One region of the Streptomyces sp. NPDC048415 genome, then DNA from elsewhere that is predicted to be linked to it. Evidence: riboswitches for the same ligand, from Rfam matches in the RefSeq annotation. Region 1 holds a riboswitch; each other region holds the start of a gene.
The links. Region 1 has a riboswitch for S-adenosylmethionine ahead of AB0D27_RS26300 (glutathione S-transferase C-terminal domain-containing protein). Riboswitches for the same ligand answer to the same signal wherever they lie in the genome.
Positions count from the first base shown of each region.

Region 2: linked by a shared signal. The riboswitch ahead of thrC (threonine synthase) and the one ahead of AB0D27_RS26300 (glutathione S-transferase C-terminal domain-containing protein) in region 1 are both predicted to bind S-adenosylmethionine.
Region 3: linked by a shared signal. The riboswitch ahead of AB0D27_RS36395 (aminotransferase class V-fold PLP-dependent enzyme) and the one ahead of AB0D27_RS26300 (glutathione S-transferase C-terminal domain-containing protein) in region 1 are both predicted to bind S-adenosylmethionine.

Region 1 is NZ_JBEZKJ010000045.1:9,485-12,749, forward strand. Features, by position in the region: gene AB0D27_RS26295 (amino acid ABC transporter permease) at 1-265, opposite strand, end outside; SAM riboswitch class IV at 599-707, opposite strand; SAM riboswitch class IV at 835-980, shown strand; gene AB0D27_RS26300 (glutathione S-transferase C-terminal domain-containing protein) at 1,178-1,957, shown strand; gene AB0D27_RS26305 (hypothetical protein) at 2,015-2,167, shown strand; gene AB0D27_RS26310 (hypothetical protein) at 2,225-2,524, shown strand; partial or broken gene AB0D27_RS26315 (alpha/beta fold hydrolase) at 2,584-2,799, shown strand; gene AB0D27_RS26320 (peptidoglycan-binding domain-containing protein) at 2,839-3,265, opposite strand, start outside.
Region 2 is NZ_JBEZKJ010000129.1:13,718-16,982, reverse strand. Features, by position in the region: gene AB0D27_RS41325 (glucosyl-3-phosphoglycerate synthase) at 1-891, opposite strand, end outside; SAM riboswitch class I at 1,049-1,200, shown strand; gene thrC (threonine synthase) at 1,218-2,516, shown strand; gene AB0D27_RS41315 (MoaD/ThiS family protein) at 2,513-2,788, shown strand; gene AB0D27_RS41310 (cold-shock protein) at 3,247-3,265, shown strand, end outside.
Region 3 is NZ_JBEZKJ010000088.1:12,723-15,987, reverse strand. Features, by position in the region: gene trpD (anthranilate phosphoribosyltransferase) at 1-765, shown strand, start outside; SAM riboswitch class IV at 978-1,094, shown strand; gene AB0D27_RS36395 (aminotransferase class V-fold PLP-dependent enzyme) at 1,284-2,645, shown strand; gene AB0D27_RS36390 (serine/threonine-protein kinase) at 2,713-3,265, shown strand, end outside.

The sequences.
Region 1 (3,265 bases):
TGAGCAGTCCGTCGAGGATCGTCGGCCGAAGGAACCAGTACCCGAAGCGATCCCACTGGTAGAACGGGTTGGACACGAGTCCGTGCCCGACCTGCGCGACCAGCACCAGCACGACGGCCGTGATGATCCAGCGACCGGGGCGCCGCAGCGGAAGAACGCGCTGCGCCGCCAACGGACGTGGTTCGGCGGGGGATTCGGAGCCAGGGCTCGCCTCCGCAGGGGGCGCTGATCCGGAGGACACAGCGATGCCGGGATGTTGACTCATGAAGGGGCTCCAGCGAATTCGGACACCCCGGACCGGGCAGGCGGCGGGACGGCACCGCTGAGCGCAAACGGCTCGGCGGGACGAGGCGCACGGCGGCGCACGGCGCGGGGGCTGGCGGGGAGGGTGAGCGAACACCGCGAAGCGGTGCACGTCAGGGATTCAGAGAACCGTCAGCCTTGACAGTGGGCGCGGCACGAGGCGGTACACAGCGCGCTGTTGACGCGGAGCAGGTCGACGCTGCGGTTCGCGCACAGCAGTACGCAGCGGGGCCGCCGTGCGGCCGTCCCCTGTGCTGCGTACATCGCCGTCACCGTCACTTTTCCGGCCGCTGGGGCCTCGCGCTTACCGAACATCATCCGGTCCGGTCGTCACCTGGGGCACCCCACCGCGATGCGAGGGTTGCCGGCCAGCGAGCCAGGGCTTGTCGCTGACACTCATGACCGATCTGCGGCGTAAGTTAGGCAGGTACCCAAAAGAATGTCAACGCTCAACGGCCCGGATGACCACCTGGTGAGACTGCGTCTCGCCGTCTTGACGGCCTCACCGGGCGCACCGACACTGGCGGGGACGGTCACGATTGTCAGCGCCGCTCGGGCGGGGTTCCCCTGCTCGTGCGGTCATCGGCCCCGGCCCGCTGGCAGGCAACCCTTCCACCGCGACGGGGTGCCCCGGGTGACGACCGGGTTCCGCCGGTGCGGCGGGACAAGCGTGGTCTCGCGTCTCGCGAGCCCCGAGTGTGAGACCGGTGGGAAGTTTGCCCAGGAACGGCTTGACGAGGCGCCTGCACATCGATCTGTCGCGTGTCTCCAGCGCCTACTAGTCCGCTCGACCCGGACCGGTACGAAGCGCAGTCACTCCGTTCCGCCGCGGTGCCCACAAGGCGGCCGTGGCCTTCGCATCCCCTGGAGAGTCATGCCCGAGACAATGTCGCACGCCTCGAACGCCGGCAGTTCCAGCACATGTACCCCAACTCCGTGCGCTTCCGGCTCACTTGACGCGATCCCCCGTCCGCGGGTCGCCGCGCCGTCCCTCCGCCCGCACCGTTTCCGCAGCCGTATCGGTATCGGTCTCGCCGGTGGCTTCTATCCGGCACCGCACCGCTATCAGCTGTACCTGTCCGCGGGCTGTCCGCTCTCGCTGCGCGTCTCGATCACTCTCGATCTGCTGGGCCTGAGGGACTCGGTCGCCACGAGCACCCTGGTGTGTCCCGCCGACACACCCGACACGCTCGCCTCCCTGCGCAGGGCCTACGAGGCCACGTGGCACCACTACGACGGTCCGCTGACGGCGCCCGCGCTGTGCGACCGGTGGAGCGGACGCGTCGTCAGCAATCACACGCCCGACATCCTGCGCGACCTCGCGGGTCTGCTGTCCGGCCGCGACGAGTCCTGCGTCCATTCGCTGCGTGCACCGGCCCTCGCCGCGGACATCGACGCCCTGCGTGACCTCCTCGAGCAGGACCTCGCCCCGACCGCTCGACCCGAGGACCGGTCGGCGGCGCTGGACCTGCTCGAGCGTCAACTTGCCTCAGCTCCCTATGTGTTGGGCAATGAACTGACCGCCGCGGACGTAGATCTGTGGGTGGCGCTCCTCCACCTCGACCCGGCCGACGCGCTGGCCCCGTACGCGAACCTCAGCCAGTACGTACGACGCCTCGACGCCCACCCGGCCTTCGCCCCGCATCGTGGATGAGCCGGCCGGGCATCCCTGACTGATGGAGCCGAGGGACGCCGGCCCGGCACAGGGGCCATGACCCTGTGCCGGTCGCCCGGCTTCGAACCCGGCGTCCGCTTCGAGTCCACCGATCTGCTGCCGCACACCCGGCTCATCGAACAGGGCCATGCCACCGCCCCCGCTTCCGGGGACTTCGGTTTGAATAAGAAGTCCGATGTCCTGAAGTGATGTCACACTCCAGTCCGCCGGCGCCCTCCTGGACACAGACATCACAGGAGGCCTCGTATGGACCGAGAGAAGGTTCGTTTCGCCAGCGGTGGCACGGAGTGTGCCGCCTGGCACTATCCGGGGACCAACGGCGTGTGCGTGATCATGGCCGGGGGCTTCACGGTGGCCAAGGAGCCGGGTACGGATCTGTTCGCGAGACGGTTCCATGATGCCGGGTTCGGCGTCCTCGCCTTCGACTACCGCGGTCTCGGGGAGAGCGGCGGGCTGCCGCGCCAAGTCCTCACTGTCAGGGGGCAATTGGATGACTGGCAGGCCGCGATCGCGTTCGCGGCGACCCTCCGGGGAGGCCGGTCCTGAGGCAGTCGGACATCCGCCGCGACGCCGTTCGCATGCTGCGCGCGGCAGGCGCCGACACCGATCTCCTGCTGGCCACGGCCGAGCGTCTGCCCGGCTTCACGCGCCCCACCCTCGTGGTCTGGGCCCGCGAGGACCGCGTCATGCCACCCGAGCACGGCCGACGCCTCGCCGAACTCCTCCCCCACGGACGACTGGTCGAGATCGCGGACAGCTACACGCTCATTCCCCTGGACCAGCCGAAGGAACTGGCCCGAGTCGTCCGCGAGTTCACATAGAGCGTCGGAGCGCACAGAGTGCACAGGGTGCACAGAACGTCAGAGCGCGGTGCGTGATTCGAGGTCGGCGCGGGTGTCGTCGCCGTAGACGCCCGTCTCGTCGCCCCGGATGCCGTACCAGAGTTGGAAGCGGGCCACGGCCTCGGACAGGGTGGCGTCGTAAGTGCCGCTGGTGCTGCCGTTGTCGTACACGTTCGGGATGCGCAGGAGCCGTTCCTGCAGTTCCGTCACCGCGGGGCCGCTGTCTCCCTCCCGGAGGGTGCCCGCGCGGTCCGGATCGGCGGCCCGGGAAGGGGCTTGCGCGGCGGGGGTTGTGGTCGGGCGAGCACCGCTCTGCGGTACGTCGCCCTTGTCGCCGCCGGGGAGCAGGAGCGCGAGTGCGAAGCCGACCAGTGCCGCCGCCGTCACCGCGACGACCACCGCGGCGCGCCGCAGACCGGCGCCACGACCGAATCCAGGCCCATGC
Region 2 (3,265 bases), on a different contig from region 1:
CTCCGTATCGACGGAGTGGGTGCGCGGCTCGAAGCCGTCCCTGCCCCGTTCGAACTGGGTGAGGGACGGACGGATCAGATGGCCCCGGGCCAGCCTCAGCTGGGCCGTGCGGTAGATCGCGGCAGCCATCCGGCCGAGCGCCTGCCCGTCCTGGTGGCGGTGCTTGCGGACGCCGACGTCGACCTGGGCGAGGGCGTCCAGGCCCACGAGGTGCAGCGCGTCGACGAGCATGCCCAGCTCGACGCCGTATCCGACGGGGAACGGCAGCTGTTCGAGCAGGGAGCGGCGGGCCGCGTACTCGCCGCCGAGCGGCTGGACGAAGCCGGCGAGCTGCGGCCAGTGCATGTTCAGCAGCGGGCGGGCCATCAGTTCGGTGACGCGGCCGCCCTGGCCCGCCGCCGAGCCGAGCGGGCGGTCGTACATGGCCTTGACGAGGTCCACGCCCGGGTCGGTGAGCAGCGGGCCCACGATCCCGGAGACGAAGTCGGACGAGAACTCCTTGAGGTCCGCGTCGATGAAGCAGACGATGTCCCCGCTCGTCACGAGCAGCGAGCGCCACAGGACCTCGCCCTTGCCGGGGACGGTCGGTATCCGCGGCAGGATGTCGTCGCGGTGCACGACGCGCGCGCCCGCGGCGGCGGCGACCTCGGAGGTGCGGTCCGTCGAGCCCGAGTCGACGACGACGATCTCGTCGACGAGGGGCACCTGCCGCATCAGGTCGTGGCGGATGACGGCGACGATCTCGCCGACCGTCTCCTCCTCGTTGAGGGCGGGCAGTACGACACTGACCGTCGACCCGGTGGTGCGTTTGGCGGCCATGAGCTTGTGGAGCGGGCGATCGGTCGCGGACCAGGAGCGTGTGCTCAGCCAGCGCTCAACTTCTTCCAGCACAGTCTGCGGCTCCTCACTGTCTGATCACCCCGTCTCGCACGGTGTGATCCATCTCGCGGTTCGGACGACTATCTCAACTGTCCTGGCCTTCGGTTACAGTCTTGAACAACGCGGATGACCATCGCATTGCGTAGATCATCCCCGTACAACCGAATAGCGCTCATCCAGAGGGGCAGAGGGATACGGCCCGATGAAGCCCCGGCAACCCTCCAGCCGGTCTCGTACGACTGCGTCGTCGTCGCGAGGCTCCCGGCTAGGGAAGGTGCCAAATCCGTCTCACGGCGAAGTGCGTCGTGAGGAAGATGAGGAGAAAGGGCCTCGCCTCCATGGCTGCGCAGACAGTTGCAAGCACCACGAACTCCGCGACCTCCGTCGATCTGGGTCCCGCCGCGGCGCTCTCCTGCCGCGAATGCGGTCACCGCGTGCCGCTCGGCCCGGTCTTCGCCTGCGAGGAGTGTTTCGGCCCGCTGGAGATCGCGTACGACTTCTCGGCCTACGAGACCGAGGAACTCCGCAAGCGCATCGAGTCGGGCCCCGCGAACATCTGGCGTTACGCGCCCCTTCTGCCTGTCCCCGCGGACGTCGCCGAGAAGCCGAACATCAACCCCGGCTGGACCAAGCTCGTCAAGGCCGACAACCTGGCGCGTGAGCTGGGCGTCGACGCCGGCAAGCTCTTCGTCAAGGACGACTCGGGCAACCCGACGCACTCCTTCAAGGACCGCGTCGTCGCCCAGGCCATCGAGGCCGCCCGCGCCTTCGACTTCACCACGCTCTCCTGCTCCTCCACCGGCAACCTCGCCGGCGCCGTGGGCGCCGCCGCCGCCCGTGCCGGCTTCCGTTCCTGCGTGTTCATCCCGCACGACCTGGAGCAGGGCAAGGTCGTCATGGCCGCGGTGTACGGCGGCGAGCTCGTCGGCATCGAGGGCAATTACGACGACGTGAACCGCTTCTGCTCCGAGCTGATCGGCGACCCGGCCGGCGAGGGCTGGGGCTTCGTCAACGTCAACCTGCGCCCGTACTACGCGGAGGGCTCCAAGACCCTCGCGTACGAGATCTGCGAGCAGCTGGGGTGGAAGCTCCCGGACCAGCTCGTGGTGCCCATCGCCTCCGGCTCGCAGCTCACGAAGATCGACAAGGGTCTGCAGGAGCTGATCAAGCTCGGCCTCGTCGAGGACAAGCCCTACAAGATCTTCGGCGCGCAGGCCGAGGGCTGCTCGCCGGTGTCCGTCGCCTACAAGGCCGGGCACGACGTCGTACGGCCGCAGAAGCCGAACACCATCGCCAAGTCGCTCGCCATCGGCAACCCGGCCGATGGGCCGTACGTGCTCGACATCGCGCGCCGCACCGGCGGTGCCGTGGAGGATGTGAACGACGAGCAGATCGTCGACGCCATCAAGCTGCTCGCGCGGACCGAGGGCATCTTCGCCGAGACGGCGGGCGGTGTGACGGTCGGCGTGACGAAGAAGCTCATCGAGAACGGCGTCCTCGACCCGACCCTCACCACCGTCGTGCTGAACACCGGCGACGGCCTCAAGACTCTGGACGCGGTGGCCTCGGACACCGGCCTCACCGCGACCATCCGCCCGAACCTCGACTCCTTCCGAGAGGCTGGCCTCGCATCATGAGCGTCAACGTCCGCATCCCCACCATCCTGCGCACCTACACCGGCGGCAAGGCCGAGGTGAGCGCCGAGGGCACCACCCTCGCCGAGGTCATCTCCGACCTGGAGAAGAACCACACGGGTATCGCCGCCCGCGTCCTGGACGACCAGGGCAAGCTGCGCCGCTTCGTCAATGTGTACGTCAATGACGACGACGTGCGGTTCGAGCAGGGGCTGGAGACGGCGACGCCGAACGGCGCGGGCGTCTCGATCATCCCGGCCGTCGCCGGAGGCTGACCGTCACACACGGTGAGTCCGTTACCGAAGGTAATGCTCGTCACCCAGAGTTCATCGAATTGCCCCCTCCGTGAGAGAAGCGGAGGGGGCAATTCTGCTTGGTTGAGCACGGTACAGTTGGGGAACCTGCTTCGCTTTCTATGCCAGTTTTATGCCGGACGCATATGAGTCCTTGCCCGGCAGCAGACAAGAAGTAGCCAAAGTCCCCATCTTTTTAAGCCTTTCATGGCATTTATGGGGCCCGACTTGCCCTGAATCTTCGCGAATTCTCCGTATATTCCCGATCGGCCGTGCCCAGAATTCTCGTCCGATTGACCTGTTGCAGACGGCAGTTGGACAGATACATTCAGCCGCGGTCGACGCGTTCCGGCGCACACCCCCAATCGTTGGGGGGTGAGGTCTGACCCGGATCCGCGAAGTGCGGATCTGTGCAAGGGCCAGTAATAGGGGAGTTAGGCATGGCTCAGGGCACCGTCA
Region 3 (3,265 bases), on a different contig from region 1:
AAGACGGTGAACATCTCCACGATGTCCGCGATCGTCGTCGCCGGGACCGGCGCCAAGGTCGTCAAGCACGGCAACCGGGCCGCGTCCTCGGCGTCCGGTGCCTCGGATGTCCTGGAGAAGCTGGGCGTCAATCTGGAGCTGACGACCAAGCGGGTCGCCGAGGTGGCCGAAGAGGCCGGGATCACCTTCTGCTTCGCGGTGAAGTTCCATCCGGCGCTGCGTCATGTGGCGCCCGCGCGCGCGCAGTTGGGGATCCGGACCACGTTCAACGTCCTCGGGCCGCTGACGAATCCGGCGCGGGTGCGGGCGCAGGCGGTCGGGGTCGCGGATCCGCGGCTGGCGCCGATCGTGGCGGGCGTCTTCGCCGAGCGCGGCAACTCCTCGCTGGTCTTCCGCGGCGACGACGGGCTCGACGAGCTGACCACCACGGCGACGTCCCGGGTCTGGGTCGTCCGCGACGGCAAGGTGACCGAGGAGCGCTTCGATCCGCGCGATGTGGGGCTCGACCTTGTTCCGGTGTCGGCGCTGCGGGGCGCTGACGCGTCGTACAACGCGGATGTCGCGCGGCGGTTGCTGAACGGGGAGCGCGGTCCCGTACGGGACGCGGTGCTGCTGAACTCGGCGGCGGCGCTGGTCGCTCTGTCGCCGGGCGACGCGCCCCTCGTGGATCAGCTGCGCGCGGGGATGGCGATGGCGGCGGACGCCATCGACTCGGGGGCCGCGAAGCGGGCCCTTGAGCGGTGGGTGGCGGCCAGCAACGCGTGACGCCGGCGGGCGGCGCGGGGAGGGTTTTCGCCCCCGCCGCCCCTACCCTTCCCGTATCTGGGGGGGCTCCGCCCCCCAGACCTCCCTTGTCGCGCTTCGCGCTCGTCCTCAAACGCCGGACGGGCTGAATCAGCCCCTCCGGCGTTTCCGCTCCGTCCCGCGATGCGGACGCGGGGTTGCGTGCGGAAGATCGTGTGGCAGGATGCTGGGCAGGTCATGAGCGACAGCCATCAGGCCCCGGCCGGCTGTCCGGCAACCCTCCGTCCGTGGCGGGGTGCCCCGGGTGAGGACCAGGTCGTAGGCAGCGAGGTCTACGGCAAGCGCGGACCCCTCGCCCTCTTTTGAGTGGACACAGCCCAGGGGTCCTGGTCGTTCGAGGGAGCCTTCTGTGAGCAAGCGAATGCGATAGGGCGTAGAGCCCCGCCTCCGCATACCCCTTTTCACCTTTCCCGAGCCGTAGACGCCCTGTCCGGGCTGTCCGGCCCGGTGATTCCGCCTGCCTCTCACAGGAGCTCGCCATGTCTGTCTCCACCGCTGCCGCCGACCAGACCGTTTGTGCCCCTCTGCCGGTTCTGGGCCGAGATGTCACCGTCCCGCTCGTCACCGGTGGCGAGGTCACCTACGCCGCGCTCGACTACGCCGCCAGCGCCCCGGCCCTGCAGCGGGTGTGGGACGACGTCGCCGCGTACGCCCCGTACTACGGCAGCGTGCACCGCGGGGCCGGGTACCTGTCCCAGCTGTCCACCGACCTCTTCGAGAACGCCCGCAAGGCGGTCGCCGAGTTCCTGGACTGCCGGGACCGTGACCAGGTGGTGTTCACCCGGTCGACCACCGACTCGCTCAACCTGCTCGCCGCCGCCCTTCCGGCCGACTGCCAGGTCTTCGTCTTCGAGACCGAGCACCACGCCTCGCTGCTGCCCTGGCGGGATGCCCGGGTGACGTACCTGAACGCCCCGCGCACCCCCGACGAAGCCGTCGCCACTCTGGAGCGCGCCCTCGCGGGCAGGGACCCGTACGGCCCGGCGCTGGTCTGTGTCACGGGCGCGTCCAATGTCACCGGTGAGCTGTGGCCGGTGCGTGAGCTCGCCGCCGCCGCCCACGCGCACGGCGCGCGCATCGTCCTGGACGCCGCCCAGCTGGCCCCGCACCACCCGGTGTCCGTCCGCGACCTGGACGTCGACTGGGTCGCCTTCTCCGGGCACAAGCTGTACGCGCCCTTCGGTTCCGGCGTCCTCGCGGGCCGATCCGACTGGCTGCTCGAGGCCGAGCCCTACCTCGCGGGCGGTGGCGCCAGCCGGAAGGTGTCGCGGCGGGAGGACGGGGGAGTGGACGTGGAGTGGCACGAGAGTGCCGCCCGTCACGAGGCCGGATCGCCCAATGTCATCGGCGCCTACTCGATCGCGTCCGCCTGCAAGGCGCTGACGGAGGCCGGCTTCGACACGCTGGTCGACCGTGAGCAGCAGCTGATCGCCGTTGTCCGCGCGGGCCTCGCCGAGGTCCCCGAAGTGCGCGTGCTCTCCCTCTTCGGCGACGACGCCCCGCGGGTCGGCGTCATCTCTTTCGTCGTCGAGGGCTGGAACAGCTCGCACTTCGCCGCCGCGCTGTCCGCCGAGTACGGCATCGGCGTCCGCGACGGCCTGTTCTGCGCCCACCCGCTGGTGCGCACCCTCCTCGGCAGCGACCCGGGGACCCAGGGCGAGTGCGGCGCCCCCGAGGCCGCGCCCGGCGAGAAGTCCCTCAACGCCATCCGCGTCAGCTTCGGCGCGGGCACCCCCGACGAGCACGTCGAGCGCTTCGTGGGCGCCGTGAAGGAGCTCGTCCAGGACGGCGCCAAGTGGAACTACCGTACGGAGGAAGGGCGTTGCGTGCCCGCGGTCTGACCCTCCGACGAGCACATGGCGTATACGCTCCCCCTCAGCGGCCGTACGGCGGACAGGGGAGCACGGGGTGCAGGCGCTGCGCGAGACGGATCCTCGGCGGATCGGTCCCTATGAAGTACTGGGCAGGCTCGGCGCGGGCGGCATGGGCGAGGTCTATCTCGCCGCGTCACGGGCCGGACTCCGCCTCGCCGTCAAGGTGGTGCGGACCGAACACGCCGAGGACCGTACCTTCCGTGCGCGGTTCCGCCAGGAGGTGCGGGCCGCGCAGACCGTCGGCGGGACCGGCACGTACACCGCGCGCGTCGTCGACGCCGACACCGAGGGCGAACGGCCGTGGATGGCGACGGAGTTCGTGGACGGCCCGAATCTGCGCGATGCCGTGCTCGACCACGGCCCGCTGCCCGAGGACGCGGTCCGCACGCTCGCGGCCGCGCTCGGCGAGGCCCTCGCCGCCATCCACGCCAAGGGTCTGGTGCACCGCGACCTCAAGCCGTCCAACATCCTGCTCGCGCCCGACGGTCCGCGCGTCATCGACTTCGGGATCGTACGGGCGCTGGAGGCGACGGCGCTGACCAGGACCGGGGCCGTCGTCGGCTCGGTCGGCTACGTCTCGCCGGAGC